4 regions of the Klebsiella quasipneumoniae subsp. quasipneumoniae genome follow, and region 2 is predicted to be linked to each of the others. Evidence: predicted binding sites of a transcription regulator. Region 2 holds the regulator's gene; each other region holds the start of a gene.
What was found. The regulator PurR, encoded in region 2, represses purine synthesis genes. The targets are predictions, from matches to a motif close to CANGCAAACGTTTGCNTG.

Region 1 (7,880 bases), 2.2 Mb from region 2:
CCACGTTTTTATACAGCGCCTTGACGAACTCCTGGGCTTTCGCCTGGTCGCCATGGTTCTGATGCAGGGCATAGCCCCAGGCCGCCAGGTAGTTCCAGCGAGCGCCGCCGGAGCTTTTCGGGTTCGGGGTAATGACCGACACGCCCGGTTTGATCAGGTCGTTCCAGTCATGGATCTGTTTCGGATTGCCCTTACGGACGAGGAACACGATGGTGGAAGTATAGGGCGCGGAGTTATCCGGCAGGCGCTTCAGCCAGTTTTTATCGATACGGCCGCGCTCGGCGATCGCGTCGACGTCGTAGGCCAGCGCCAGCGTAACCACATCCGCTTCAATACCGTTAATCACCGAGGTCGCCTGCTTGCCGGAGCCGCCGTGCGACTGGCGGATCACCACGTTGTCGCCGGTCTCCTGCTTCCAGTGCGCGCTGAACGCTTTGTTGTACTGTTCGTACAGCTCGCGCGTTGGATCATAAGATACGTTTAATAGCTGAATGTCTTTTGCCAGAACGCTGGCGGATGCCAGCAACAGAGTTAACCCTACGCCCCACTTATTCATCGCACCGCTCTCTTTATGTCGTGTTGTGATGGGCTAAGCGTGCCAGAAAGCGATTCAATGATTAAAGAATAAAAAAAGATTGGCTATAACTTGCGAGTATAAAGGAAGGGATAAGGATCACCCCCTCCCTGGCGGGAGAGGGCGCGAAGCGATTAGACTTCTTCCATGCGGCCCAGCAGCGCCTGCAGACGCTCCTGCCAGCCCTGCTGCTGCTCTTTCAGCTGGCTGTTTTCGCGCTCCAGCTCTTCACGACCATGCTGCGCGCTCTGAACTTCCTGCGCCAGGGTGTTGTTCTTTTCTTTCAGCTCTTCGATTTCCATCTGCAACAGAGTGATGGTATCAATCGCCTGCTGAACCTTAGATTCTAATTTCTCAAACACTTCTAATGACATCGTCATACCTCTCCTGAACTTGCAAGGCGTTGATAGAAACTGGTGTTTCGTATACGCGGTCCCGCCTTAACGAAAATTAGCGCACATAGCGGTGTTATCGTCGATTGTATGAATCCCCGCCTCCCCTGTCCAGCGGCAAGCCGCGCAGATTGCGGTTTGCAACACTTTTCAGTCTTTACCTGGTACTTTCAGCGCAGTTCGCTCGTACTTCATGAGCCATTGTTAATTTTATGGTTAACAAAATGCGAGGTGAAACGCTCCGGCAGCGCGCTCAATGCGCGCAAATGGCGCGAAAACGCTCATTTTCTTGACGTGGTACACACATTTGAAGTTCGATATTTCTCGTTTTTGCTCGTTAACGATAAATTAACACTATGCCTACATGGCAATATGGTCGTCTGTGACCACCCTACATACAATAATCATCACCACGCTTCAGGATTCGATTATGAGCCAAACATCAACCTTAAAAGGCCAGTGCATCGCAGAGTTCCTCGGTACCGGGTTGTTGATCTTTTTCGGCGTTGGGTGCGTGGCTGCGCTCAAGGTCGCGGGAGCCAGCTTCGGACAATGGGAAATCAGCATCATCTGGGGTCTGGGCGTCGCCATGGCGATCTACCTGACCGCCGGGGTATCCGGTGCGCACCTTAACCCTGCGGTGACCATCGCGCTCTGGCTGTTCGCCTGCTTCGATGGCCGCAAAGTGGTTCCTTTTATTATTTCGCAATTCGCTGGCGCCTTTTGCGCTGCGGCATTAGTTTACGGGCTTTATTACAATCTTTTCCTCGATTATGAAACCACCCACCATATGGTACGCGGCAGCGTGGAAAGCCTTGATCTGGCTGGCATCTTCTCCACTTACCCGAACCCGCATATCAATTTTGTGCAGGCCTTCGCGGTAGAGATGGTGATTACCGCTATCCTGATGGGCGTCATCCTGGCGCTGACCGACGATGGCAACGGCGTGCCGCGCGGCCCGCTGGCGCCGCTTCTTATCGGCCTGCTGATCGCGGTGATTGGCGCCTCCATGGGCCCGCTGACCGGCTTCGCCATGAACCCGGCGCGTGATATCGGCCCGAAAGCCTTCGCCTGGCTGGCCGGCTGGGGTGATGTCGCCTTCACCGGCGGCAAAGATATACCTTATTTCCTGGTGCCGCTGTGCGCACCGGTGGTCGGCGCGGCGCTGGGCGCGTTCAGCTATCGTAAGCTGATTGGCCGCCACCTGCCTTGCGACACCTGCGTGGACGAAGAGCAACAGAGCCCCTCCTCTTCCACCACTCAACATAAAGCTTCGCTGTAATCTGACTACGGGACACCGACTATGACCGACAAAAAATATATCGTTGCGCTTGACCAGGGCACTACCAGCTCCCGGGCCGTTGTGATGGATCATGATGCCAATATCGTCAGCGTCTCCCAGCGAGAATTCGAACAAATTTATCCTAAGCCAGGCTGGGTCGAACACGACCCGATGGAAATCTGGGCGTCCCAAAGCTCGACGCTGGTCGAAGCGCTGGCCAAAGCGGATATCAACTCCGATCAGATCGCGGCCATCGGTATCACCAACCAGCGTGAGACCGTGGTGGTGTGGGAGCGTGAGACCGGCAAACCGATCTATAACGCCATCGTCTGGCAGTGCCGCCGCACCGCAGAGATCTGCGAGCAGCTCAAGCGTGACGGGATGGAGGAGTATATCCGCAAGGCCACTGGCCTGGTGGTGGACCCCTACTTCTCCGGCACCAAGGTGAAATGGATCCTCGACCATGTCGAAGGTTCCCGTGAGCGTGCGAAGCGCGGTGAGCTGCTGTTTGGCACCGTGGACACCTGGCTTATCTGGAAGATGACCCAGGGTCGCGTGCACGTCACCGACTACACCAACGCCTCGCGCACCATGCTGTTCAACATCCACGACCTGGACTGGGACGACAAGATGCTCGACGCGCTGGATATTCCGCGCGCCATGCTGCCGGAAGTGCGCAAGTCGTCCGAAGTGTACGGCCAGACCAACATCGGTGGTAAAGGCGGGACCCGTATTCCTATCGCCGGGATCGCCGGTGACCAGCAGGCGGCCCTGTTCGGCCAGCTGTGCGTCAAGGAAGGGATGGCGAAAAATACCTATGGCACCGGCTGCTTTATGCTGATGAACACCGGCGAAAAAGCGGTGACCTCCACTCACGGTTTGCTGACCACCATCGCCTGCGGTCCGCGCGGCGAGGTGAACTACGCTCTGGAAGGGGCGGTGTTTATGGCTGGCGCCTCCATTCAGTGGCTGCGCGACGAGATGAAGCTCATCAGCGATGCGTTCGACTCCGAGTACTTCGCCACCAAAGTGAAGGACACCAACGGCGTGTATGTCGTGCCCGCGTTCACCGGTCTTGGCGCGCCCTACTGGGACCCGTATGCCCGCGGCGCGATTTTCGGCCTCACCCGCGGCGTGAACTCGAACCACATTATCCGTGCGACGCTGGAGTCCATCGCCTATCAGACCCGCGACGTGCTGGAAGCAATGCAGGCTGACTCCGGTATCCGTCTGCACGCCCTGCGCGTGGACGGCGGCGCGGTGGCCAACAACTTCCTGATGCAGTTCCAGTCCGATATCCTCGGCACCCGTGTGGAGCGTCCGGAAGTGCGCGAAGTCACAGCCCTGGGCGCCGCCTATCTGGCCGGGCTGGCGGTCGGCTTCTGGCAGAACCTTGATGAGCTGCAGGAGAAAGCGGTGATTGAGCGCGAATTCCGCCCGGGCATTGAAACCACCGAGCGCAACTATCGCTACAGCGGCTGGAAGAAAGCGGTGAAACGCGCCCTGGCGTGGGAAGAGCACGACGAAGCGTAAGATTGTTGAGGTATTCCCGGCTGGCGGCGTAAACGCCTTGGCCGGGATACAACCAGCAGGCCGCACACCCCGTAGCCCGGCTAAGCGCAGCGCGAGCCGGGGAGAAGCCGCGCCAGCGCATAAATCCCGGGGTATCCCCGGGTTGCGGCGTAAACGCCTTACCCGGGCTACACAGCCCGCAGACCACATAATCAGGTAGCGCACCGCCTCCGGGTTTTTATCAGCCAAACACCGGCAGCAGCAGAAACAGCTTAATCACCAGCGCGTTGACGATATCGATAAAGAACGCCCCCACCATCGGCACCACCAGGAAGGCCATGTGCGACGGGCCAAAACGGTCGGTAATCGCCTGCATATTGGCAATCGCCGTCGGCGTTGCCCCCAGACCAAACCCACAGTGGCCCGCCGCCAGCACCGCGGCATCGTAGTTTTTGCCCATCATCCGGTAGGTGACGAACACCGCATACAGCGCCATCGCCAACGCCTGGACCGCCAGGATAATAATCATCGGCAGCGCCAGGGAGGCCAACTCCCACAGTTTGAGGCTCATCAGCGCCATGGCGAGGAACAGCGACAGGCTGACGTTGCCCAGCACTGACACCGCGCGATCGAACACCCGATACAACCCCGCCAGCGCCAGGCTGTTGCTAAGGATCACGCCGATAAACAGCACGCAGACGAAGGTCGGCAGCTCAAAGACGCTGCCCGCCAGCAGTTGCGCAACCACCTTGCCCAGCGTCAGACAGATGGCGATCAGGGCGATACTCTCGATCAGCACCAGCGACGTGATCACCCGCCCCACGTCCGGCTTTTCAAAGGCGGTCGGCGCCACCTGATCGTCCGGCGTCCCGTCAGGAGAGGAAGAGTGCTTCACCAGGTAACGCGCCACCGGGCCGCCGATCAGACCGCCGAGCACCAGGCCGAAGGTCGCGCAGGCCATCGCCACCTCCGTGGCATTGGCAAAGCCATAGCGCTCAATGAACAGCTTGCTCCACGCCGCGCCGGTGCCGTGGCCGCCGGAAAGGGTGATAGTGCCGGCCAGCAGCCCCATCAGCGGATCCAGCCCCAGCAGCTTCGCCATGCCGATACCGAGAGCGTTCTGCAGCAGCAGCAGACCAACCACCACAATCAGAAAGGTACCCAGCACCTTGCCGCCCGCCCGCAGGCTGGCGAGGTTGGCGTTTAGCCCGATGGTGGCGAAGAACGCCAGCATCAGCGGATCTTTGAGGCTCATATCGAAATCAATTTCGATATCCATACTTTTTTTCAGCACCAGCAGCGCCAGCGCCACCAGCAGACCGCCGGCAACAGGTTCAGGAATGGTGTATTGCTTGAGGAGGGGAACGGTTTGGACGAGTTTTCTGCCGAGTAACAGCACAAGCGTTGCGGCAACGAGCGTCGATAAGGTATCGAGATGAAACATAAAAAGCTCCTTATGGCGCATGATCCATTCACACGCGACGATATTCCTGGTGTCTTTAGCTTCTCATCATGAGGAGTCAGAGGGGGATTTTACGCAGAACGGCGGAAAAAATGACAGGAAAACATATTTTGTATCCTGAATGATGCGATTTAGCATACAAAATGTTAATTATCTCGTTGCGCATATTCACGGCATAAATTTTTATGGGCAATCGCTGGCAAACGTTTGCTTTTGGTCTACAGTCCGATAAAATTCCCGCTTTGCCACCTTGGGATTGCTTGTGATGTCCGTTAACACCGCAGAGTCAGAAAATGCGCAACCGGTTGCGCATAAACCAGCCAGCGAATTAATCTACCGCCTCGAAGATCGCCCACCGCTACCGCAAACCCTGTTCGCCGCCTTCCAGCACCTGCTGGCGATGTTTGTCGCGGTGATCACCCCGGCGCTGTTAATCTGCCAGGCTCTCGGTCTCCCGGCGCAAGATACCCAACATATCATCAGCATGTCGCTGTTCGCCTCGGGCGTGGCCTCCATTATTCAGATCAAAGCCTGGGGCCCGGTCGGTTCCGGACTGCTCTCCATCCAGGGCACCAGCTTCAACTTTGTCGCCCCGCTCATCATGGGCGGCACCGCGCTGAAAACCGGCGGCGCCGACGTCCCGACAATGATGGCCGCCCTGTTCGGCACCCTGATGCTGGCCAGCTGCACGGAAATGGTCCTCTCCCGCGTCCTGCATCTGGCGCGCCGCATCATTACCCCGCTGGTCTCCGGCGTGGTGGTGATGATTATCGGCCTGTCGCTGATTCAGGTCGGATTGACCTCCATCGGCGGCGGCTACGCGGCGATGGCCGACCACACCTTCGGCGCGCCGAAGAACCTGCTGCTGGCGGGCATCGTGCTGGCGCTGATCATCATTCTCAACCGCCAGCGTAATCCCTATTTGCGCATCGCTTCGCTGGTGATTGCCATGGCGGCGGGCTATCTGGCGGCGTGGTTCCTCGATATGCTGCCGGCCAACACCGCCCCGACCAACAGCAGCCTCATCACCGTTCCGACGCCGCTGTACTATGGCCTCGGCATCGACTGGAGCCTCCTGCTGCCGCTGATGCTGGTGTTTATGATCACCTCCCTGGAAACCATCGGCGATATCACCGCCACCTCCGATGTCTCCGAGCAGCCGGTCTCCGGTCCGCTGTATATGAAACGCCTGAAAGGCGGCGTGCTGGCTAACGGCCTCAACTCCTTTGTTTCCGCGGTCTTCAACACCTTCCCGAACTCCTGCTTCGGCCAGAACAACGGCGTGATCCAGCTGACCGGCGTCGCCAGCCGCTACGTCGGCTTTGTGGTAGCGCTGATGCTGATCGTCCTCGGGCTGTTCCCGGCGGTGAGCGGTTTCGTACAGCATATCCCTGAGCCGGTGCTCGGCGGCGCCACGCTGGTGATGTTCGGCACCATCGCCGCGTCCGGCGTGCGCATCGTCTCCCGCGAGCCGCTGAATCGCCGGGCGATCCTGATTATCGCCCTGTCGCTGGCGGTGGGCCTCGGCGTGTCGCAACAGCCGTTGATCCTGCAGTTCGCGCCGGACTGGCTGAAGAATCTGCTCTCCTCCGGCATCGCCGCCGGCGGTATCACGGCGATTGTTCTGAATTTAATTTTCCCGCCGGAAAAAGCCTGATTTAACGCGCCCCCGGTCGTGCCATCGGCCGGGACGCCCCCCTGTTGTCCTCCACCGCCTGCTCCGTCACGGAAATAAACCACGCCTGCCTTGAGAAGTGCGCCTAAATCGGGCATAACACGGTTATGTGCATCTCACAGAATGGAAGACCATGAAATTTCTTGGAAAGCTGATTCTCTGGCTGCTAGTCGCTCTGCTGCTCGTCATGGTTGGCGCGTGGTTCCTGCTGCAAACCCACTGGGGCGCCCGCCAGGCCAGCGCCTGGCTCAGCAATGGCACCGGCTGGCAGGTCTCCTTCGATGCGATGGATCATGATTTCTCCTCCCCTCTGCATGTGCAGTTGCAAAACGTCACCTTTGGCCGGGAAGGCAAGCCGGCAACCCTGGTGGCGAAAACGGTCGATATTGGCTTCAGCACCCGCCAGTTTAGCGACCCGCTGCATGCGGATGAGATTGTCCTTAACGACGGTACCCTGAATCTGTCCCCCCACTCTGCCGACCTGCCGTTCGCTGCCGACCGGCTGATGTTGCGCAATATGGCTTTCAATAGTCCGGAAACCGGCTGGGCGCTCAGCGCGCAGCGCGTCACCGGCGGCGTCAGTCCATGGGCGCCGGAGGCAGGCAATGTGCTGGGGAAAACGGCGCAGATCCAGATGAGCGCGGGTTCAATGACGCTCAACGGCGTCGAAGCCAGCAACGTCCTGATTCAGGGCAAGATTGATCAGGGCGAAGTCACCCTCTCCACCCTCGGCGCCGATGTCGCCCGCGGCACCTTAACCGGCAATGCGAAACGCAGCGCCGACGGCAGCTGGCTGGTGGATAACCTTCAGCTAAATGAGATCCGACTGCAGAGCGCCGCCTCGCTGGCCGACTTTTTCGCGCCCTTAACCACGGTCCCCTCTCTGCAGATTGGCCGCCTGGATATCACCGACGCCCGCCTGCAGGGGCCGGACTGGGCGGTAACCGACCTCGACCTGAACCTGCGCAACCTGACGCTCAGTC
Region 2 (7,880 bases):
TGACCACCGACGCGAAGCCGCTGCTGACCGTTGACGTCTGGGAACATGCTTACTACATCGACTACCGCAACGCCCGTCCAAGCTATCTGGACCACTTCTGGGCGCTGGTTAACTGGAAGTTTGTTGCCGCTAACCTGGCCGCATAAACGACAAACCGCAGCAGAGTGACCCCTGCTGCGGTTTTTTTTACACCCTTCCCCACCGTTTATGACTGGCTGGCAAAGGCCTCCTCCGGCTGCGCTCGTCCGCTAAACCAGACCAGCAGCAGCGCCAGACCGGCAATAATCGCGCCCATCACCGGCACAAACGCATATCCCAGTCCGCCGGAGATCACCGCTCCGCCGGCGGCGGCGCCCAGCGCGTTGCCCAGGTTGAACGCCCCGATATTCACCGAAGAAGAGAGACCCGGCGCCTCATGCGCCACGCGCATCACTCGCATCTGCAGCGGCGGCACTACCGCAAAGGTGGCTGCGCCCCAGACGATCATACTGATAGCCGCACCCGCCTGGGATTGCGCCAGCAGCGGTATCGCCAGCATGATCGCCATCAGCAGCAGTAGAAAGCCTTTCAGCGTGCGGGAGACCGACCGGTCGGCGAATTTGCCGCCCAGATAGTTGCCCAGCGAAAAACCAACACCAATCAGCACCAGCATCGCGGTGATAAACAGCGATGAAGCATGGGTCAGCGTATTCAGTACCGGCGAAATGTAGGTATACAGCGTAAACATCGCCCCGGCGCCCAGCACGGTGGTCAGTAAGGCAGAAAGCACCTGCGGCCGTAACAGGACCGAAAGCTCTTGTTTGACATCCGGCCGCTCGCCCGCGCTGCCCTTCGGCAGGGAGAACCACAGGCTCACCATCGCCAGCAGGCCTAACCCCGCGGTGGCGAGGAAGGACATCCGCCAGCCGATGGTTTCTCCAAGCCAGGTCGCGGCAGGCACGCCGCCGATATTAGCGATGGTGAGGCCCATAAACATGGTGGCCACCGCGCTGGCCTGCTTGTGCTTGGGCACCACGCTGGCCGCCACCACCGACCCCAGGCCAAAAAAGGCGCCGTGATTGAGGCTGGTAATAATGCGCGACAGCAGCAGCGTGGTGTAATCCGGCGCAATGGATGACAGCAGGTTGCCGACGGTGAAGATCCCCATCAGAAAAATCAGCGCATTGCGTCGGGCGCGATGGGACAGCAGCAGGGTCATCAGCGGCGCGCCGACCATGACGCCGATGGCATACGCACTGATCAGCATTCCCGCTACCGGTATCGAGACGTCCACGCCCTTGGCAATCACCGGCAGCAATCCCATCGGGGAGAACTCGGTGGTCCCGATGCCAAAGGCGCCGATCGCCAGCGCGAGTAAAGGAAAGTTGATTTTCATTCAATGACTCCATCAGACCGTCAGGGAGGACGGCATAACATCAGAAGTCAAAAGCATGACATCAATCACAAAAAAACAAAAGTGAACGAAATGACAAAAGATTTTTGCAGAATTGATAATAATGGCGGGATACGGGGAGGAGGCCGCGCTCCTCCCTCATCGGAACATTAGTGCAGTATGGCGGTCAGGCTGAATGCGACGATCACGCCGAGGGCAATAATCGTGGTGATCAGCGAAAACTTTAAATTGGTATCCATCATTTTTCCCTCTTGTTATCCCCACACCAAAAGTGAGCTTGCTCATTTTTGCACAAAAAATCGCAAAAATCTTCCGGGATTTAGGGCGATGCACATTTTTGCTCTTCCACTTTGCCCCAAGATCGGACAAAATCCCACGCTAATTTAAAAGCGTATCGGCCATTGACCCCTTCCTGTCGTTCTGTGTCGTTTTCCCGACGTGATGCAATGTTGAAAATTGTATTCAGGGTGTGTGTAGGCAAACGTTTACGTATCGATGATCAGGCGATCAGGTCAAGGCATGGAGTGAGATGTAATGGCAACTATTAAAGATGTAGCGAAGCGCGCAAACGTTTCCACTACAACTGTATCACATGTAATTAACAAAACCCGTTTCGTTGCCGAAGAGACGCGCAATGCGGTATGGGCGGCGATTAAAGAGCTGCACTACTCGCCGAGCGCCGTGGCCCGCAGCCTGAAAGTCAATCATACAAAATCGATTGGCCTGCTGGCGACCAGTAGCGAAGCCGCCTATTTCGCTGAAATCATTGAGTCCGTTGAAAAGAGCTGCTTCCAGAAGGGCTATACCCTGATCCTCGGCAACGCCTGGAACGACCCGGAAAAACAGCGGGCCTATCTGTCGATGATGGCGCAAAAACGCGTCGACGGTCTGCTGGTGATGTGTTCCGAATACCCGGACTCCGTCCTGAGCATGCTGGAAGAGTATCGCCATATTCCGATGGTGGTGATGGACTGGGGCGAAGCAAAAGCCGACTTTACCGATGCGGTAATCGATAACGCCTTCCAGGGCGGGTATATCGCCGGACGTTACCTGATTGAACGCGGTCACCGCGAAATCGGCGTGATCCCGGGCCCGCTGGAGCGCAACACCGGCGCGGGGCGACTGGCCGGCTTCATGCAGGCGATGAAAGAGGCGCATATCAGCGTGCCGGAAAACTGGATTGTACAGGGCGACTTCGAGCCGGAGTCCGGCTACCGCGCCATGCAGCAGATCCTGAGCCAACAACACCGTCCAACGGCGGTCTTCTGCGGCGGCGACATTATGGCGATGGGCGCTATCTGCGCCGCGGATGAAATGGGGCTGCGCGTGCCGCAGGACATTTCGCTGATCGGTTATGATAATGTGCGCAACGCCCGCTATTTCAGCCCGGCGTTAACCACCATTCATCAGCCGAAAGATTCGCTGGGTGAAGCCGCGTTCAATATGCTGTTGGATCGTATCGTCAACAAGCGCGAAGAGTCGCAGTCTATTGAAGTGCACCCTCGGCTGGTCGAACGCCGCTCGGTGGCGGATGGCCCGTTTGTCGACTATCGTCGCTAAAGCACTGGCGGGCGCGGATCACTCCGGCGCCCGCAGCCACTCCCGATTCAGCGTGTCGCTGTCCCCCAGGTAGTCCAGCATCCAGTTTAACGCCGGCGAAGCATCATTCTGCTGCCAGGTCAGACAGCAGGCCGCATCCGGAAACGGATTTTCCAGCGCCAGCGCGGTCCACTCGCCGCGATCCACCCATGGCCGGGCGAAATGGCTTGGCACCATGCCGACGCAGAGCCCTGCCGACAGACAGGTAGCCGACGATTCCCAGTCGGGGACCACCACCCTCTTCTGGTTATCCAGCAGCCACGTTGTCCGTTTGGGCAACGAACGCGAGGTATCTTCCCGCACCAGCGACGGCCAGTTGCGCAGGACATCGTCGCTCAGCGGCCCCGCCATCTTCGCCAGCGGGTGATCGCTCGCCACCACGCAGTCCCAGCTCAGCATCCCCATATCGCGGAACGCATAGCGGCCCCCAACCGGAATAGAGCGCGTTGCGCCAATCGCCAGCTCCACGCGGCCGTCGGCCAGCGCATCCCATACGCCATTGAACACTTCCTGAAAAACGATCAGCTCGACGTCGGGAAAATGGCGATAGAAATCCACGATCATCTGGCGCATCCGCGCGGGTTTCACGATATCGTCCACCGCGATCGACAACTGCCCGCGCCAGCCGTTGGCAATTTGCTGGCACTGCTGGCGGGTGATCTGCATTTTTTTGATAACAGAGCGCCCTTCCTGTAAAAACCAGACCCCGGCGGGGGTCAGCTCCACATCACGATGACGGCGCTCAAACAACGGGACGGCCAGCCACTCTTCGAGCTGACGCACGGTATAGCTGACGGCGGAAGGCACCCGATGGAGCTCCTGCGCCGCCGCGCTAAAGCTGCCGTTACGGGCGACGGCATCAACCACTTCCAGAGAGTATTCAGACCACATTTTCTGCCTGCAAAATTTTTGAATGCATGTGACAAATATTAGCGTTTCACAAGCCACAATGCACTCCCTACACTCTGCGGCATCGTACCTGTACTCCAAAAATGAGAACGTTATGTCACAACCTGGGAAAGGATTTTTAGTCTGGCTGGCCGGCCTGAGCGTGCTGGGCTTTCTGGCCACCGATATGTACCTGCCGGCATTTGCCGCCATGCAGCAGGATCTCGACACCTCCGCCGCATCCATTAGCGCCAGCCTGAGCCTGTTCCTCGCCGGCTTCGCGCTGGGCCAGCTCTTCTGGGGGCCGCTGTCAGACCGCTACGGGCGCAAACCGGTGCTGCTGAGCGGCCTGGCGATTTTCGCGGTCGGCTGCCTGGGGATGCTGTGGGTGCAGAACGCCACGCTTATGCTGGCGCTGCGTTTTCTGCAGGCGATTGGCGTCTGCGCCGCGGCGGTTACCTGGCAGGCGATGGTGACCGATTACTATCCCGCCCAGCGCACCAACCGCATCTTCGCCACTATTATGCCGCTGGTAGGACTGTCCCCTGCGCTGGCCCCGCTGCTGGGCAGCTGGCTGCTGGTGCACTTCGAGTGGCAAGCCATCTTCGCCACCTTGTTTGCCATCACTCTGCTGCTGATGCTGCCTGCCCTGCGCCTGAAGGCCGCCGCTAAGTCGGCCACTGTGGCTGAAAAGAAAATCACTTTTCTGGCGCTGCTGCGCTCCCGGGAATACAGCGGCAACGTCCTGATCTACGCCGCCTGCTCCGCCAGCTTCTTCGCCTGGCTTACCGGTTCGCCGTTTATCCTTCATGAGATGGGCTACGGCCCGACCGCCATCGGCCTGAGCTATATCCCGCAGACCATCGCTTTTCTGGTGGGCGGCTATGGCTGTCGCGCGCTGCTGCAAAAATGGTCCGGGCAACAGATGCTCCCGTGGCTGCTGGTGGTCTTCGCCGTCAGCGTCGCCGCCACCTGGCTGGTGGGTCTGCAAACGCATGCCTCGCTGGTGGCGTTGATGATCCCGTTCTGCCTGATGGCGGTGGTCAACGGCGGGATATACCCCATCGTGGTCGCTCAGGCGCTGAAGCCTTTCCCGCAGGCAACCGGCCGCGCGGCGGCGCTGCAGAACACCCTCCAGCTTGGCCTGTGCTTCCTGACCAGCCTGCTAGTCTCCGCGCTGATCGCCACGCCGCTGCTGACCACCACCAGCGTGATGCTGGTCTCTATTTTGTTAGCCGGAGTGGGTTATCGCCTGCAGCAGACGCCAGCGCTGGCGGCCCACTCTTCCCACGCCTGACGCCCGTCGCCAGTGCCCGGACCAGTGGTTAGCACGCTAAGATATTTTTATTGAAAGCCAGTACTTAGCGTCCTATACTGGATCCGGGTTCACATAAATAAAGAATATTTAACAGATTAACGGATGCAGGATGCCTCCGTTTCACCATGGAAGGCCTTTCGGCAAGGGTTATCTCCCTTCCTCTGTTCTACGTCGGATAGCGACTTCACGGATTATCCGTGAGATTTCTCACAAAGCCAAAAAAGCGTCTACGCTGTTTTAAGGTTCTGATCACTTGGGCGTGATGGAGAAGCTATGAGTTCATCGTGTATAGAAGAAGTAAGTGTACCAAATGATGACTGGTACCGGATTGCAGCTGAATTGTTGGGCCGTGCGGGAATTGAAATCAATGGCTCCGCGCCGTCAGACCTGCGGATTAAAAACCCTCTTTTTTTTAAACGCGTATTGCAGGAGGGGTCGCTGGGTTTAGGCGAAAGCTATATGGACGGCTGGTGGGACTGCGAGCGTCTGGATATATTCTTCCATAAAGTGCTCCGCGCCGGGCTGGAAAAACAACTCCCTCACCATTTCAAAGACACACTCCGCATCGCAGGCGCTCGCCTGTTTAACCTGCAAAGTAAAAAACGCGCCTGGATCGTCGGCAAAGAACACTATGACCTCGGCAACGATCTTTTCAGCCGGATGCTGGATCCCTACATGCAATATTCCTGCGGGTACTGGAAAGAGGCGCAGACCCTCGAAGCCGCGCAGCAGGATAAGCTGGATCTCATCTGCCGTAAGCTGGAGCTCGAGCCAGGCATGCGAGTGCTGGATATCGGCTGCGGCTGGGGCGGTCTTGCCGAATATATGGCGCGGAATTACCAGGTGAGCGTTGTCGGCGTGACCATCTCCGCCGAACAGCAAAAGATGGCCCAGGCGCGCTGCGATGGCCTTGACGTGGATATTCGTCTTCAGGATTATCGCGATCTGCACGACAGCTTCGACCGCATCGTCTCCGTCGGCATGTTCGAACACGTGGGTCCCAAAAATTACGCCACCTACTTTGAGGTCGCCGATCGTAATTTGAAACCCAACGGCCGCTTCTTACTGCACACCATCGGTTCCAAAGTCACCGACCATAACGTTGACCCGTGGATCAATAAATATATCTTCCCCAACGGCTGCCTGCCCTCGGTACGGCAGATCGCCGATGCCAGCGAGAAGCACTTTGTGATGGAAGACTGGCACAACTTCGGCGCCGATTATGACACCACCCTGATGGCCTGGTATGAGCGTTTCCTCGCCAGCTGGCCGGAAATTGCCGATAACTATTCTGAGCGTTTCAAACGCATGTTCAGTTATTACCTGAACGCCTGCGCCGGCGCCTTCCGCGCCCGCGACATTCAGCTCTGGCAGGTGGTGTTCTCGCGCGGGATTGAACACGGACTGCGCGTCGCCCGTTAAAAAACACTCCCCCGCTCACCGGCGGGGGATTTTTTGTCAGGCTTCACTGACCTTAGCCGCGACCTCTTTCGCCGCCAGCACGCGTTCAACCGTATCGACAACCGCCTGGGTTTGCGGGTCGATCTCGATATTGACGCGGTCGCCCAGCTTCTTCGCCCCCAGCGTGGTCCGCTGCAGCGTCTCCGGAATAAGATGCACGCAGAATCGGGTTGCCGTCACCTCACCTACCGTCAGGCTGATGCCATCGATACCGATGAATCCTTTATAAAGGATATATTTCATCAGCGTCGGATCCTGTACTTTAAACCAGATCTGACGGTTATTTTCGGAAGTGAGGATCTTCACGATTTCCGCCGTGGTCATAATATGGCCGGACATCAAATGCCCGCCGATTTCATCACTGAATTTCGCCGCCCGCTCGACATTGACTTCATCCCCGACCTGAATATCGCCGAGGTTGGTAATCCGCAGCGTCTCTTTCATCAGATCGAAGCTGATGCGCGCGCCGTTGATGTCGGTCACCGTCAGGCAGCAGCCGTTGTTGGCTACCGATGCCCCGGTTTCGAGCCCCTCCAGCATATGCGCCGGCAGCTCCACCACGTGGGTGCGAAAATTGGGTTTATCATCAATGGAGACCACTTTCGCGGTTCCCTGAACAATACCAGTAAACATGTTTGGCTCCTGTTGAAAATCATGACGGTATCATTACCGTTTTCGCTATCGGGAACAATAACAGGAGGGCTGAGCGGTTGCCAGCGCGCTTCGTGCCTCGACTCTTTTTTCACTGGCTTAATGGCTAATCCTCGCTACAATAGACTGGAATTTCCTCATTTTTATCCCCTTGCTGCCAGTTACGGCGGCTTTTTTAGTCTCAAAAAAACAACAATACAAAGGTGTTCACGTGCAGAAGTATTTCATTGAAGCGCGTCAGTTATTAGCTCTGGCTATACCCGTCATTCTTGCGCAAGTGGCGCAGACGGCGATGGGTTTTGTCGATACCGTGATGGCGGGCGGCTACAGCGCCACCGATATGGCCGCGGTGGCCATCGGGACCTCCATCTGGCTACCGGCCATTCTCTTCGGCCACGGGCTGCTGCTGGCGCTGACCCCGGTAGTGGCGCAGCTCAATGGCTCCGGGCGGCGGGAGCGTATCGCGCCGCAGGTGCGTCAGGGCTTCTGGCTGGCGGGGCTGGTCTCGGTGCTGATCATGATTGTGCTGTGGAATGCCGGGTATATCATCAGCTCCATGCACAACATCGA
Region 3 (7,880 bases), 1.5 Mb from region 2:
CGCGACCACCACCACCTGCATACCCGCCATCTGCGCGGAAGCCGGGTTGGTGCCGTGCGCGGAGCTTGGGATCAGGCAGATATCGCGATGGCCTTCGTTGCGGCTCTCGTGGTAGTGGCGAATCGCCAGCAGGCCAGCATATTCGCCCTGCGCGCCGGAGTTCGGCTGCATGCAGACGGCGTCATAGCCGGTCAGTTTCACCAGCCAGTCGGAGAGCTGAGCGATCATCTGATGATACCCTTCCGCCTGCTCTACCGGGCAGAACGGGTGCAGCTCAGCGAACTCCGGCCAGGTGATGGGGATCATCTCCGCCGCGGCGTTCAGCTTCATGGTGCAGGAGCCCAGCGGGATCATCGCCTGGTTCAGCGCCAGATCTTTACGCTCCAGGGCGTGCATGTAGCGCATCATCTCGGTCTCGCTATGGTAGCGGTTGAACACCGGATGGGTGAGGATCGCATCGTCGCGCAGCATCGCCGCCGGGATGGAGCGGCTGTCCAGCGCCACGTCTTTATCCAGGGTATCGATGTCCAGACCATGATCGTCGCTGACGATGGCGCGGAAGAGGTTGAGCACGTCTTCGCGGGTGGTCGCTTCATCGAGCGTAATGCCCACCGCGCCGTGAATATCGCTGCGCAGGTTAATCTGCAGGGCTTCGGCACGCGCCAGCACCGCGGCTTTATCCGCCACTTCCACGCACAGGGTGTCGAAGTAGTGGGCATGACGCAGCTTCAGCCCTTTCTTTTGCAGGCCATCGGCCAGAATGTCAGTCAGGCGATGAATGCGGCCTGCGATACGTTTCAGACCCGCCGGGCCGTGGAATACCGCGTACAGGCTGGCGATGTTGGCCAGCAGCACCTGCGAGGTACAAATGTTGGAGTTCGCTTTCTCGCGGCGGATATGCTGTTCGCGAGTCTGCATCGCCATGCGCAGCGCGGTATTCCCCGCCGCATCTTTCGATACGCCGATAATCCGGCCCGGCATGGAGCGTTTGAATTCATCTTTCGCCGCGAAGAAGGCCGCGTGCGGGCCGCCATAGCCCATCGGCACGCCGAAGCGTTGGGCGGAGCCGAAGACGATATCCGCCCCCTGCTTGCCCGGCGCCGTCAGCAGCACCAGCGCCATAAAGTCGGCAGCGACGCTGACAATCACTTTGCGCGCTTTCAGCTCGGCGATCAGTTTGCTGTAATCGTGGATTTCGCCGGTGGTGCCCACCTGCTGCAGCAGCACGCCGAAGACATCCTGGTGATCGAGCACTTTGTCAGCGTCATCGACGATCACGTCGAAACCGAAGGTTTCCGCACGAGTGCGCACCACGTCCAGGGTTTGCGGATGGACGTCGGCGGCGACGAAGAAACGGTTGGCGTTTTTCAGTTTGCTGACGCGTTTGGCCATCGCCATCGCTTCGGCGGCGGCGGTCGCTTCATCAAGCAGCGAAGCGGAAGCAATATCCAGCCCGGTGAGATCCAGCGTAACCTGCTGGAAGTTGAGCAGCGATTCCAGACGGCCCTGGGAGACTTCCGGCTGGTAAGGGGTATAGGCGGTATACCAGCCCGGATTTTCCAGCATGTTGCGCTGAATAACCGGCGGCAGCTGCACGGCGGTGTAGCCCATGCCGATGTAAGACTTGAAGCGCTTGTTGCGACCGGCGATCGCCTTCAGCTCTGCCAGCGCGGCGAATTCGGTTGTCGCGTCGCCCACCTGCGGTGGGGTCGCCAGCTGGATATCCTGCGGCACAATCTGGCCGATCAGGGCGTTAAGCGAATCCGCGCCGACGGTCTTCAGCATCTCTTGCTGCTGCTGAGCGTCCGGGCCAATGTGACGTTCGATAAAGGCGTCGCGGTTTTCAAGCTGACTTAAAGTCTGAGTCATGAGCGATGGTTCCTGAAACGTGCGGTGAATCGTGATTGTCTGACTGGTTTGCCCGGCAAACGCTGATGCTTACCGGGCCGGAATACGCAAAATCGTCCGCGCGGCAGGAAGCCAACGCCCCTGCAGCGTGAAGGATGAAACGTATTTATTCGTCTTCTAACAGAGCTTCATAGGCGGTCGCATCCAGCAGCGCGGCAACCTGCGCTTCATCGCTGGCTTTGATTTTGAAGATCCAGCCGTCGGTGTACGGGTCGCTGTTGACCAGTTCCGGCGAGTCGTTCAGCTCTTCGTTAACGGCAACGATTTCACCGCTGATCGGGGCATAAATATCGGAAGCCGCCTTCACGGATTCGGCAACCGCGCAATCGGCGCCCGCTTCAACGGTGGCGCCCACTTCCGGCAGATCAACGAATACCATATCGCCCAGCAGCTCCTGCGCATGCTCGGTGATCCCGACGGTATAGGTGCCGTCCGCTTCTTTACGCAGCCACTCGTGTTCTTTGCTGTATTTCAGTTCTGCTGGTACGTTGCTCATCAATTCATCTCCAAAAAAGGGAAATCACACAATGGCTTTGCCATTGCGTACAAAACCAGGTTTAGTCACTTTTACCGGCATTTCACGGTTACGAATTTGCACCACCGCGGTGTCGCCTATCCCGGCCGGCACGCGAGCCAGCGCGATACTGTAGCCCAGGGTCGGCGAGAAGGTGCCGCTGGTGATAATGCCTTCTTTTTGAGTACCGTCGCTATCGGTAAAACGTACCGGCAGGCCGCCGCGCAGGACGCCTTTCTCGGTCATCACCAGGCCAACCAGCTGTTCGGTGCCCTTTTCACGCTGCATCTCCAGCGCTTCGCGACCGATAAAGTTACGATCCGCCGGTTCCCAGGCAATAGTCCAGCCCATATTCGCCGCCAGCGGAGAGACGCCTTCGTCCATCTCCTGGCCATACAGGTTCATCCCGGCCTCCAGGCGCAGGGTATCGCGCGCGCCGAGACCGCACGGCTTAACGCCAGCGCCCAGCAGACCGCGCCAGAAATCCGCCGCCTGCTCGTTCGGCATGGCGATTTCATAACCCGCTTCGCCGGTATAGCCGGTGGTGGCGATAAACAGCTCGCCGGCCTGCACGCCGAAGAACGGCTTCATACCTTCCACGGCCTGACGCTGCGCGTCGGTGAACAGCGTCGCCGCCTTCGCTTTCGCCTGCGGCCCCTGGACCGCGATCAGCGACAGATCGTCGCGAACGATGATTTCAAGGCCGTAAGGTTCAGCTTGTTCGGAAATCCAGGCGAGGTCTTTTTCGCGGGTGGCGGAGTTAACAACGAGGCGGAAATAATCTTCAGAGAGGAAATAGACAATCAGGTCGTCGATGACGCCGGCGGAGGCGGTCAGCATGCCGGTGTAGAGCGCTTTGCCCGGGGTGGTGAGCTTCGCCACGTCGTTGGCCAGCAAATAGCGCAAGAACTCTCTGGTCCGGCTGCCGTGGAAATCAACGATGGTCATATGCGACACATCGAACATGCCTGCGTCGCCGCGCACCGCATGGTGCTCATCAATCTGGGATCCGTAATGCAGCGGCATCATCCAGCCATGGAAATCCACCATGCGCGCGCCGCACAGCGTGTGTTGTTCATACAACGGAGTCTGTTGAGCCATCTTTTCCTCATCGAATAAAACGGAACCAGCCACGAGATTGTCGGCGATTTTTCGCCACGAAATGGGGCGTCGGCATCGCTGACGGACACCGACGCAAACGTTCTCTTTTGCCTGAACTTACCACCGAACCCGGCGCTAAACCATAAGCTCATTCAGGGCATCACATTAGCTTATGACTAAAATCCGCCGAAAAGCCTACAGAGTTATTGACTGGAAAAAAGCGATTTACGCCACATAAAATTAACAATACCGCGACTCTAATTAGGTAATGATGGTGTTTTGTGCGATTTTATAGCCCTAATTTCTTTAACAAAAAAAAGGACGCATTAATAAATCTAATGCGAAAAAAGAGGTGAAATTAGAATATTTCAAATGAGGGGGAAAACCCGGCGTGCAGGCCGGGTGAAAGAAGTGTGACGCGGTTAACGTAACCAGGCAGGCAGATCGTTAAGGCCCATCGCCTGGCGAATCAGCTGCGGTTTCACGCCCGGCAGCGTATCGGCCAGTTTCAGCCCCATGTCGCGGAGGAACTTCTTCGCCGGATGGCTACCGGAAAACATGTCGCGGAAGCCCTGCATACCCGCCAGCATCAGCGCGGCGCTGTGCTTGCGGCTGCGCTCGTAGCGGCGCAGATAAAGATGCTGGCCGATATCTTTGCCCTGGGCGTGCAGACGCTTCAGTTCGTCGATAAGCTCGGCGGCATCCATAAAGCCGAGGTTGACGCCCTGCCCGGCCAGCGGGTGGATGGTATGCGCGGCATCGCCGACCAGCGCCAGGCGGTGGGCGGCGAACTGGCGGGCATAGCGGCCGGTCAGCGGGAAGACTTCACGTGCGCTTTCCAACTGGCAGAGGCCAAGGCCATTATCGAAGGCGATATTTAACGCCTGGTTAAAGGTGGCTTCATCAGCCTCCTGCATCCGCTGCGCCTCCGCCGGCGACAGCGACCAGACGATCGAGCACAGGTGCGGATCGCAGAGCGGCAGGAAGGCGAGGATCCCGTCGCCATGAAATACCTGGCGCGCCACCGCCTGATGTGGCTCAGCGGTACGGATAGTCGCCACCAGCGCGTGATGATGGTAATCCCAGAAGGTCAGCGGAATATCGGCTTTATTGCGCAGCCACGAATTCGCCCCATCGGCGCCGATCACCAGACGCGCGGTGAGCATGCTGCCGTCCTGCAGGCTGAGAAAGGCCTCATTTTCGCCCCACGCCACCTGCTGCAGTTGCGCAGGTGCCAGCAGGGTGACGTCGGCGCAGCGCTGCGCCTTCTGCCACAGCGCATAATGCACCACGGCGTTTTCAATAATATGGCCCAGATGGCTGAAGCCCATGCTCTGGTCATCAAAGCTAATGCGGCCGAAGCTGTCTTTGTCCCACACTTCCATTCCGTGATAGCAGCTGGCGCGTCGGGCAACGATCTCGCGCCAGACGTCCAGCTTCGTCAGCAGCTTTTCGCTGGCGGCGTTTATTGCCGACACGCGCAGCGCCGGCGGCGCATCGGCGGCCAGCGGCTGCGGCTCCGCTTTCTCCAGCACCGCGACGCGCAGGCCGCTGCCCTGTAAACCGCAGGCTACCGCCAGCCCCACCATTCCACCGCCAACAATGGCAACATCAACACTTTGCACGTTCTACTCCTTAACGGGGAACCCAACCGAGGGTACGCTGCGCCAGCGCATCGCGCGCCGGGGTAAATAATTCCATGGCCATCAGACCGACATTGCGCCCCGCCACCAGCGGCGCCCAACGGTTGGCAAACAGATGCACCAGCCCATCGGTCACGCCGATGGTGGCGGCTTTATCCCCTGTTCTGCGCGCCTGATAGCGACACAGCAGCGGATAATGGCCGACATCTTCGCCGCTGAGATGGGCGTCAGCGAGCAGCTCCGCCAGACTCATCACATCGCGCAGGCCGAGATTAAAGCCCTGCCCGGCAATCGGGTGCAGCGTCTGCGCCGCGTTACCGACCAGCGCCAGGCGGTGCGACACCGCGCGGCTGGCGGTGGTGAGGGCCAACGGATAGACGCTGCGCTTCCCGGCGTGGGTAATGCGCCCCAAACGCCAGCCGAACGCCTGCTGCAGCTCCTGACAAAAGCGTTCGTCAGACCAGCTCAGCACCTCGTCGCGGCGCGACTGCGGATGACACCACACCAGCGAGCAGCGCCCTTGCGACATCGGCAGCATCGCCAGCGGGCCATGCTCGGTAAAACGTTCGAAAGCGCGGCCTTCGTGGGGCAGCGCGGTGCTTACGTTGGCGATAATCGCCAGTTGCTCATAGGGCTGTTGTTGCCAGCTGATGCCGCAGCGGGCGCCCAGCGACGAACGCGAACCGTCCGCTGCCACCAGCAGCTTGCCGCTGATCGTTTCGCCACCCTCAAGGGTAAGGCTGACGCTCTCCTGGCTGCGGCTGACCGCTGCCACCTTCGCCGGGCAATGCAGCGTCACGCCCGGCGCCTCGCGCAGCAGGCTAAACAGTCGCTGGCCGACATCGTGGAGTTCAACCACCTGACCCAGCGCCGGCAGGCGATAATCCGCCGCCGCCAGATTCACAAAACCGGCATGGCCGCGGTCGCTGACGTGTACCCGCTGGATAGCCGTCGCCCGCTCGGCGAGACGTTGCCAGACACCGATACGCGCCAGCTGCTGGCAGGTGCCGGCGGCCAGGGCGATCGCCCGGTCGTCGAAGCCGGGATGGCGAGCCGACTGGGGATCCTGCGCCTCAATCAGATGGACCGGCAGCGCGCCGCCGGTCAAACGGGAGATGGCCAGGGCGAGCGTCGCCCCGGTCATCCCGCCGCCGACGATCAGCACGCTCATGACTGGCGCGCCGCCGCCATCAGCGCTTCGATCTCATCCGCCTTCTTCACCACGCCGGCGGTGAGATTTTCGTTGCCGTCTTCGGTAATGACGATGTCATCTTCAATACGGATGCCGATGCCGCGGTACTGCGCCGGCACGTCGGCGTCGGCGGCGATATACAGCCCCGGTTCGACGGTCAGCACCATCCCCGGCTCCAGGACGCGAGAACGGTCGGTGTCGTAGTGACCGACATCGTGTACATCCAGCCCCAGCCAGTGGCTCAGACCGTGCATAAAGTACGGGCGGTGGGCATTGTTGGCGATCAGCTCGTCAACCTCGCCTTTGAGGATCCCCAGCCGCACCAGGCCGGTGATCATAATGCGCACCACTTCCTGGTTCACCTGGCAGATTGAGGTGCCCGGGCGATAGAGTTCCAGCGCGGTCTCCAGCGATTCCAGCACGATATCGTAGATTTCGCGCTGCGGCTGGCTGAATTTGCCGTTCACCGGGAAGGTGCGGGTAATGTCGCCGGCATAGCCGCGATACTCGCAGCCGGCGTCAATCAGCACTAAGTCGCCGTCGCGCAGTTCAGATTCGTTTTCGGTGTAGTGCAGAATGCAGCCGTTTTCGCCGCCGCCAACGATGGTGTTATAGGAGGGGAAGCGCGCGCCGTGGCGATTGAATTCATGGAGAATTTCGCCCTCCAGCTGATACTCGAACATGCCAGGGCGGCATTTTTCCATCGCCCGGGTATGGGCCAGGGCGCTGATCTCCCCGGCGCGGCGCATCACGGCCAGCTCTTCCGCGGATTTGAACAGGCGCATCTCATGCACAATGGGCCGCCAGTCGATCACCGAGTTCGGCGCCTGCAGGTTCTGCCGCGAGCCTTTGCGGAGTTTTTCGAGGGCGTTGAACACAATCTCATCGGCATAGGCATATTCGCCCTGGGCAAAATAGATAGCGTCCAGACCGTTGAGCAGCTGATACAGCTGCTGGTTGATTTCGCTGAACGCCAGCGCCCGGTCAACGCCCAGCTTCGCCGGCGCGGCCTCCTGGCCCAGACGGCGACCGAACCAGATCTCAGCGGTCAGATCGCGAACCCGGTTGAACAGCACGCTATGGTTGTGGGTTTCATCGCTTTTAATCAACACCAGCAGCGCTTCCGGTTCGTTGAAGCCGGTGAAGTACCAGAAATCGCTGTTCTGCCGGTAGGGATATTCCGAATCTGCACTGCGCACCGCTTCCGGTGCGGCGAAAATCAGCGCCGCGCTGCCTGGCTGCATCTGCGCCAACAGCGCCTGGCGACGCGAGAGAAATTCCTGCTGAGTCATGACGCCCCCTGAACGAATTTTAGTTAGTGTAATGTCGGTTTGCGGACTTCCGGTGCGGTTGGCTGCTGACGCGCAAAGGTGTCGTGGCACAGCAGTGCGGCAACGCGGACATACTCGATAATCTCCTCCAGAGACATCTCCAGCTCTTCCTGATCTTCGTCTTCATCGTAGCCCAGTTGGGCAATATTACGCAGATCGTCAATCGCTTCCCCGGTTTCGTCTTTCACTTT
Region 4 (7,880 bases), 1.1 Mb from region 2:
TCCTCGCGGTATATAACGCCAATAAGCTCGACAGCTACCGGGTGGAGCACGCCGATATCGGTAAGCGAGCCCTGCGCAATACCTGCCTGCGCTATCTGGCGTTCGCAGAGCCGACGCTGGGCGATAAGCTGGTGGCGGCGCAGTATCACCAGGCGGATAACATGACCGACGCGCTGGCCGCGCTGTCGGCGGCGGTTGCCGCTGAGCTGCCGTGCCGCGATGCGCTGATGCAGGAGTATGACGACAAATGGCATCAGGACGGCCTGGTGATGGACAAGTGGTTTATCCTGCAGTCCACCAGTCCGGCGGCCAATGTGGTCGAAACGGTACGCGGTCTGCTGAACCATCGTTCGTTCAGCATGAGCAACCCGAACCGCGTGCGGTCGCTCATCGGCGCTTTCGCCAGCAGCAACCCGGCGGCGTTCCATGCTGAAGACGGTAGCGGCTACCAGTTCCTGGTGGAGATGCTGACCGAGCTTAACCAGCGCAACCCGCAGGTCGCCTCGCGACTGATTGAGCCGTTGATTCGTCTGAAGCGTTATGATGAGAAACGCCAGGCGCTGATGCGCGCCGCGCTGGAGCAGCTGAAGGGGCTGAAGGATCTCTCAGGCGATCTGTACGAGAAAATCAGTAAGGCGCTGGCGTAACGGTGGCAAAATCCCCGGTTGCGCTCTCGCTTACCGGGGCTACAGCGCTGTGCGATTTGGTAGCCCGGCCGAGCGAAGCGCGGGCCGGGGACGTTAGTTAGCCATGACTAAACAAACGCGGTGCGCTCTCGCTCTTGCCGCGTTTCATCACCCGATCCAGCACCTCCGCCTCCAGCTCGGCCAGCTTCGCCGAACCGGTGCGCCGCGGTCGCGGAATATCCACGTTCAAATCGAGACCGATCTTCTTCTCTTCAATCAACAGCACCCGGTCGGCCATCGCCACGGCTTCGCTGACGTCGTGGGTCACCAGCAGGACCGTAAAGCCATGCTCCTGCCACAGGGAGACGATCAGCTCCTGCATCTCCAGACGGGTGAGGGCGTCCAGCGCCCCCAGCGGCTCGTCCAGCAGCAGCAGGCGCGGGCGATGGATCAGCGCGCGGGCCAGCGCAACGCGCTGCTTCTGCCCGCCCGACAGCGCCGCCGGCCACTCCTGCGCGCGGCTCTCGAGTCCGACGCTGGCCAACGCCTGCAGGGCGGCGTCGCGCCAGGCGCCTTTTAACCCCAGCCCCACGTTATCAATCACCGTTTTCCACGGCAGCAGGCGCGCATCCTGAAACATCATCCGGGTGTCGTCCTGGATCGCCGCCAGCGGCGTCGCGCCTGCCAGCAGCTCGCCGGCATTCGGCTTTTCCAGGCCCGCCAGCAGGCGCAGCAGGGTGCTTTTGCCGCCGCCGCTGCGGCCCACCACCGCCACAAACTGGCCGCTGGGGATATGCAGATCCAGCTCGTTAAGAATGGTGTTGTCGCCATAGCGTTTAGTCACCCCGTTCAGCAGCAGCGGGATACCTGGGTTCAGACGGGCAGTGTTCATGCGTTAGCCTCCTGAAGATGATACGCCGGGTTCCAGCGCAGCCAGAGCCGCTCCAGCAGCTGGGCGCTGACGTCGGCCAGTTTGCCAAGAATGGCGTAAAGAATGATGGCGACCACCACCACGTCGGTTTGCAGAAATTCACGCGCATTCATCGCCAGGTAGCCGATACCGGCGTTCGCCGAGATGGTTTCGGCGACAATAAGCGTCAGCCACATCAGACCGAGTGCAAAACGCACGCCGACCATAATCGAGGGCAGGGCGCCGGGTAAAATCACGTGACGGAAAAGAGCAAAGCCGGATAAACCATAGCTGCGCGCCATCTCCACCAGCCCACGGTCGATATTGCGGATCCCGTGCCAGGTATTGATATAGATCGGAAACAGGGTGCCCAGCGATACGAGGAAGATCTTGGCGGTCTCATCGATGCCGAACCACAAGATCACCAGTGGGATCAGCGCCAGGTGCGGCACATTGCGCAGCATCTGGATCGACGTGTCCAGCAGGCGCTCGCCCCAGCGTGACAGACCGCTGATCAGGCCGAGCACCAGTCCAATGGAGCCGCCGATGGCGAAGCCGACCAGCGCCCGCCACGAGCTAATGGCCAGATGCTGCCACAGCTCACCGCTGGCCGAGAGCGTCCAGAACGCTTTCAAAACGCCCTCCGGCGAGGGCAGCACCCGCGTCGACAGCCAGCCGACGGACGACGCCAGCTGCCAGACAATGACCGTTCCCACCGGCAGCAGCCAGGGGGCGAGGCGTAATAACAGGGGATGGGTTGATTTTGCCATCAGTGCCTCCTCAGCTCTGCGCCACTTTACGCGGGATAAACTCGTTGGCGACGGCTTCCCCCTGCAGACGCAGGTTGTGCGGCTGCGGAACAGATGGCACCGCGACGTCGAGCAGCGGGAACAGCAGCTCGCCGACCCGATACGCCTCTTCCAGATGCGGATAGCCGGAGAAGATAAAGCTATCGATACCCAGCGCGGCGTATTCATTGATCCTTTCGGCAACGGTAGCGGCATCGCCCACCAACGCGGTTCCGGCGCCGCCGCGCGCCAAACCGACGCCAGCCCACAGGTTGGGGCTGATTTCCAGCTTATCGCGTCGACCGTTGTGCAGCGCCGCCATCCGCTGCTGGCCGACGGAGTCGGTTCTGGCGAAGGCCGCCTGGGCGCGGGCGATAGTCTCATCATCCAGATGGGAGATAAGGCTGTCCGCCGCCTGCCAGGCTTCCTCATTGGTTTCCCGCACAATCACGTGCAGGCGGATGCCAAAACGCACCCGGCGACCGTGTCGGGCGGCTTTCTCCCGCACCTGAGCTATCTTCTCTGCCACCTGGGCTGGCGGTTCGCCCCAGGTAAGATAGAGATCGACCTGCTCAGCGGCCAGATCCTGCGCTACCTCAGACGATCCGCCGAAATAGAGCGGCGGACGCGGCTGCTGGAGCGGCGGGAACAGCAGTTTGGCGTCGCGAACGCGCTGATGCTTGCCGTTAAAGGTGACAGTCTCCCCCTCCATCAGCTTGCGCCAGATATGGGTAAATTCAGCCGAGGCCTCATAGCGCTCGGTGTGGTCGAGGAAGACACCGTCGCCTGCCAGCTCGGCGGGATCGCTGCCGGTGACCAGATTGAACAGCGCCCGGCCGTTCGACAGTCGGTCCAGGGTCGCCGCCTGGCGCGCGGCCACCGTCGGCGACACCACGCTTGGCCTCAGGGCGACAAGAAATTTCAGCCGCTGCGTTACCGGGATCATCGAGGCCGCAACCAGCCAGGCATCTTCACATGAGCGCCCGGTCGGGATCAGTACGCCGGTGAATCCCAGCCGATCCGCCGTCTGCGCGATTTGCTGCAGATAGCCGTAATCGACCGGACGGGCTCCCTCTTCGGTACCCAGATAACGACCATCACCATGGGTCGGTAAAAACCAGAACATATTCAGACTCATGATTTCGCTCCTTGTGCGGCGGCGGGCTGCCAGATGCGGGCCCGGATATCAACTTTTTTCGGCACCAGCTTGTTCTCATAGAACAGGTCGGCCGTCTGCTGCTGGCGAGCGGCGGTTTCAGCGCTCACCGGGGTCACCGAGGTGGGGGGACGATGGTCCAGGTAGCTGGCGATCACCGCTTCCGGTAATCCCATCGTTTTTGCCAGCAGCGTAATGCTTTGCGCACGCTGGCTATGGGTCAGGGCATCGGCCTGGGTAAAGGTATCGAGTACGCCCTCAATAAAGGCGCCATTGCGTTCAGCGTAAGGGCGGGAAGCGAGATAGAAGGATCCCGTCTGTTTCAGGTCGGTTCCGTCGGTCAGCACCCGGGCGCCTCCCTGCAGCAGCGCGGCGGAGTAATACGGATCCCAGATCGCCCAGGCGTCGACATTGCCCTGCTGGAAGGCGGCGCGCGCATCGGCGGGGGCGAGATAGACCGGCTGAATGTCGCTAAACTTCAAACCTGCGAGCTGCAGGGCGCGCAGCAGCAGATTGTGGGAGCTGGAGCCTTTCTGAAAAGCGACCTTTTTCCCTTTTAGCTCAGCCACGTTATGAATCGGGCTGCCCTGCGCCACCAGAATCACTTCCGCTTTGGGCTTTGGCGGTTCCGAACCGATATACACCAGATCGGCGCCGGCCGCCTGCGCAAAGATAGGCGGAATGTCGCCAGTGCTGCCAATATCGATGCTGCCGACGTTCAGCGCCTCCAGCATCTGCGGACCGGCCGGAAATTCAATCCACGAAATATGGGTTTGCGGGTAGCGCTGCTCCAGCAGCTGATGGCTTTTCGCCAGCACCATGCTGACGCTGCCTTTCTGATAGCCGATGCGCAGGGCGTCAGGCGCCGCCGGGGCGGCATGGCCCAGGGCGGAGAACAGCAGCAGCCCGCCGAGGGTCAGAGCGCGGAGAGGATTAAGCATGTTCCACCCCACGCAGAGACGTTAACGACGGGGCGCGGCTGCTGGGGCGATGCAGCGCCTGCCAGAAGGTCTCCAGGGCTTCATCGAGGCGCCGCTGCAGGTTCGGGGTAAACTGCGGCTTGTGCTGGTAATCGGTCACCTGGCTGTCGTCAGCGAAGACGCCATGGAGGATCTCCTGAGCCTTGAGGGCATTCAGCACCGGCTTCAGGGCGTAGTCCACCGCCAGCATGTGGGCGATGGTGCCGCCGGTGGCCAGCGGCAGCACGATTTTGCCCTCCAGCGCCCGCTCTGGAAGCAGGTCGAGCAGCGTTTTCAGGGCGCCGGAAAACGAGGCTTTATACACCGGCGTGGCGATGATCAGTCCGTCAGCCCCGGCCAGCTGCTCATTGAGCGTCTGCAGCGCCGGGTTGTCAAAGCGAGCGTACAGGAGGTCTTCCGGGGCAAAGTTCTGCAGATGCCAGTGGCAGACTTCGATATCGGCGGCGGTGAGCGTCTCTCTGGCGTATTCCAGCAGGGCGCTGGAACGGGAAGGGTAACGCGGGCTGCCCGCAAGCGTAATGACGCGCATCTCTCTCTCCTTATAACTAAATGTTTGCATTTATCTATAATTGATAACATTTCTAGTGAGTGTGACAGAGGGCCATTCTTTCCCTAAATGATTTATCCACCGTTAGATAGCCGAAAAGCGCATAACGGCGCGCGGGGAGGTAATCGTTTGCGCTGATGGGGGATTTTTTGTCGCAGGTCAATTCCCTTTCCGCAACAGATCGCACATAATACGCCCCCGGTTTGCACACCGGGAATCCAGGAGAGTTCATGTACTACCCCTTCGTTCGTAAAGCCCTTTTTCAGCTCGATCCTGAGCGCGCTCATGAAGTTACCTTTCAACAATTACGCCGTGTCACCGGGACGCCGCTGGAAATACTGGTTCGCCAGAAGGTGCCGGCCAGGCCTGTCACCTGCATGGGGCTGACCTTTAAAAACCCGCTGGGTCTGGCGGCCGGGCTGGATAAAAACGGGGAATGCATTGACGCGCTGGGCGCGATGGGTTTTGGATCCATTGAGATCGGCACCGTGACGCCGCGTCCGCAACCGGGCAACGATAAGCCAAGGATCTTCCGTCTGGTGGATGCCGAGGGGTTGATCAACCGCATGGGCTTTAATAACCATGGCGTCGATAACCTGGTTGAGAACGTGAAAAAGGCGCATTTTGACGGCGTGCTGGGCATCAATATCGGCAAAAATAAAGACACGCCGGTTGAGCACGGGAAAGATGATTACCTGATTTGTATGGAAAAAGTCTATCCCTACGCCGGCTATATCGCCATTAATATCTCCTCGCCGAATACCCCGGGGCTGCGCACGCTGCAATACGGCGAAGCGCTCGATGATTTACTCTCCGGTATTAAAAATAAGCAGCTTGAGCTGCAGCAGAAGCATCAAAAATATGTTCCGGTCGCCGTGAAGATCGCGCCGGATCTTTTGCCTGAGGAATTGATCCAGGTTGCCGATAGCCTCGTGCGTCATAATATTGATGGCGTGATTGCCACCAATACCACCCTCGATCGTTCTCTGGTTCAGGGAATGAAACATTGCGATGAGACCGGCGGACTTAGCGGTCGTCCATTACAATTAAAAAGTACCGAAATTATCCGTATGCTCTCTGCTGAGCTCAATGGCCGCTTGCCTATCATTGGCGTGGGCGGTATTGATTCCGTGATTGCCGCGCGGGAAAAAATGGCCGCCGGAGCATCGCTGGTGCAGATCTATTCCGGATTTATTTTTAAAGGTCCGCCGCTGATTAAAGAAATTGTTACCCACATCTAATCTTTTCCTCCTCTGAATCCCACCCAGGGCTTTATTTCCGGCCCTGGTTGTTTTATATTCCCTCACTGTTGCTTATTTAAACATTTTAGACTTTTCTTAATTTTAGAAAATATTCTGCGGCAAGTCGCAACAACTTTGCAGAGGCGTATGAAAGGGGACAGGGGGAAAAATGCGGATTAAACCTGACGATAACTGGCGTTGGTATTACGATGAAGAGCACGACCGCATGATGCTCGATCTGGCCAATGGCATGTTATTTCGCTCGCGCTTCGCCCGGCGCATGCTGACCCCGGACGCTTTTGCCCCATCGGGATTCTGCGTCGATGACGCCGCGCTCTATTTCTCCTTTGAAGAAAAATGCCGCGATTTCGAGTTGTCGAAAGAGCAGCGGGCGGAATTAGTCCTCAACGCATTAACCGCGATCCGTTTTCTCAAACCGCAGATGCCGAAAAGCTGGCACTTCGTCGCCCATCCCCATCACTGGCAGCCGAGCGGCGGCGACGCGGCCTGCGTCTGGCTGAGCGATACCGGGGAGCAGGTCAATTTGCTGGTGGTGGAGCCGGGCGATAACGCCGCGCTTTGTCTGCTGGCCCAGCCGGGTCTCACGCTTGCCGGCCGCGTTATGCAGCTGGGCGATGTGATTAAAATCATGAACGACAGGCTGCAGCCGGCGCAAAGCGCGGTCAGCTACAGCCTGGGGCAGGCGGTTTAAGGCGCCAGGCGCAGGGCCGTTTTCGGCACGCAGCTGCAGGCGAGAATGGTGCCATCTCCGGCGACCGCATTTTTCTTTAACGGACTCACTTCCCCCTCTTCAAGACGGATGCGGCAGCTGCCGCAGATCCCCGCCCGACACGAGTAGGGTACGCGAATGCCCTGTTGCTCCAGTTGTTCCAGCAGCACCTGCTGGTTATTGCCGGTAAATTGTTGACCCTGCCATTCAATGGCAACCGTGGCCTGCTGCTGCGCCTCGGGAGCCGGGGTATCGTCGCTTTCGCCGGCGCCGTAGGCTTTCGCCGGGCCGCGGGCGAGGATTTCCACTTCATCCCCCACCCGGATCACGCCGCTGTTACGGGCTATCAGGTTCTGACCAAAGTCGACATCGCCATTATCCTGCGCGGTGCGGAAGCGCTTTAAGGTTTCCAGCGGCTCTCCGCTGGGATGCTTCTGCCCGCGCTCCGGACTGACGGTGGTAAAAATGCAGCGGCTGCACGGCTTGGCGACGTCAAATACCACCTCGCCGACGCGGATCACTTTCCAGCTGTCTTCATCCCAGGCCGCCGCGCCGGTGACCACGAGATTAGGGCGAAACTGTTCTATGCTTACGCTTGCCGGGCAGCGCTGCTGCAGGTCGCGCAGCGAGGCCTCGTTAGCCAGCAGGTAAGGGTAGCCGTCGGCGAAGGAGAGCGGTACCGCATCGTGGCGCTTCACCCGGCGGGTTAACTGTGGCCCCAGCCAGCGCAGCTGGACATCGCGATTGAAAAAGCCGCTGAGCCACTGATTAACGGCGGCGGGCGCGATAAGGGCGGTAAAATGGTTGCCCCAGACTTCTGTCGGCTCGGCCTGAGGGGCGAAATCGTTAAAACGCACCACGGCGCTGCTGCCGTCCGGTGCGGTCAGGTGAAGGCCATCATG

Region 1: a site for PurR is predicted at 5,419-5,436, ahead of LGM20_RS00500 (nucleobase:cation symporter-2 family protein). Genes of this name have one in related genera too.
Region 3: a site for PurR is predicted at 3,614-3,631, ahead of gcvT (glycine cleavage system aminomethyltransferase GcvT). Genes of this name have one in related genera too.
Region 4: a site for PurR is predicted at 5,126-5,143, ahead of pyrD (quinone-dependent dihydroorotate dehydrogenase). Genes of this name have one in related genera too.

The regions. Positions count from the first base shown of each region.
Region 1 is NZ_CP084876.1:97,457-105,336, reverse strand. Features, by position in the region: gene LGM20_RS00525 (sulfate ABC transporter substrate-binding protein) at 1-556, opposite strand, end outside; gene zapB (septal ring assembly protein ZapB) at 709-954, opposite strand; gene LGM20_RS00515 (MIP/aquaporin family protein) at 1,397-2,248, shown strand; gene glpK (glycerol kinase GlpK) at 2,270-3,781, shown strand; gene gltS (sodium/glutamate symporter) at 4,002-5,204, opposite strand; gene LGM20_RS00500 (nucleobase:cation symporter-2 family protein) at 5,488-6,879, shown strand; gene LGM20_RS00495 (AsmA family protein) at 7,031-7,880, shown strand, end outside.
Region 2 is NZ_CP084876.1:2,286,594-2,294,473, reverse strand. Features, by position in the region: gene sodB (superoxide dismutase [Fe]) at 1-146, shown strand, start outside; gene LGM20_RS11135 (MFS transporter) at 206-1,375, opposite strand; gene cydH (cytochrome bd-I oxidase subunit CydH) at 1,543-1,635, opposite strand; gene purR (HTH-type transcriptional repressor PurR) at 1,928-2,953, shown strand; gene punR (DNA-binding transcriptional activator PunR) at 2,972-3,883, opposite strand; gene punC (purine nucleoside transporter PunC) at 3,996-5,177, shown strand; gene cfa (cyclopropane fatty acyl phospholipid synthase) at 5,472-6,620, shown strand; gene LGM20_RS11105 (riboflavin synthase) at 6,657-7,292, opposite strand; gene mdtK (MdtK family multidrug efflux MATE transporter) at 7,522-7,880, shown strand, end outside.
Region 3 is NZ_CP084876.1:816,855-824,734, reverse strand. Features, by position in the region: gene gcvP (aminomethyl-transferring glycine dehydrogenase) at 1-1,869, opposite strand, end outside; gene gcvH (glycine cleavage system protein GcvH) at 2,015-2,404, opposite strand; gene gcvT (glycine cleavage system aminomethyltransferase GcvT) at 2,429-3,523, opposite strand; gene ubiI (FAD-dependent 2-octaprenylphenol hydroxylase) at 3,946-5,148, opposite strand; gene ubiH (2-octaprenyl-6-methoxyphenyl hydroxylase) at 5,159-6,337, opposite strand; gene pepP (Xaa-Pro aminopeptidase) at 6,334-7,650, opposite strand; gene LGM20_RS04085 (YecA/YgfB family protein) at 7,674-7,880, opposite strand, start outside.
Region 4 is NZ_CP084876.1:3,427,087-3,434,966, reverse strand. Features, by position in the region: gene pepN (aminopeptidase N) at 1-647, shown strand, start outside; gene ssuB (aliphatic sulfonates ABC transporter ATP-binding protein) at 745-1,518, opposite strand; gene ssuC (aliphatic sulfonate ABC transporter permease SsuC) at 1,515-2,306, opposite strand; gene ssuD (FMNH2-dependent alkanesulfonate monooxygenase) at 2,317-3,462, opposite strand; gene LGM20_RS16685 (sulfonate ABC transporter substrate-binding protein) at 3,459-4,421, opposite strand; gene ssuE (NADPH-dependent FMN reductase) at 4,414-4,989, opposite strand; gene pyrD (quinone-dependent dihydroorotate dehydrogenase) at 5,238-6,248, shown strand; gene zapC (cell division protein ZapC) at 6,418-6,960, shown strand; gene LGM20_RS16665 (YcbX family protein) at 6,957-7,880, opposite strand, start outside.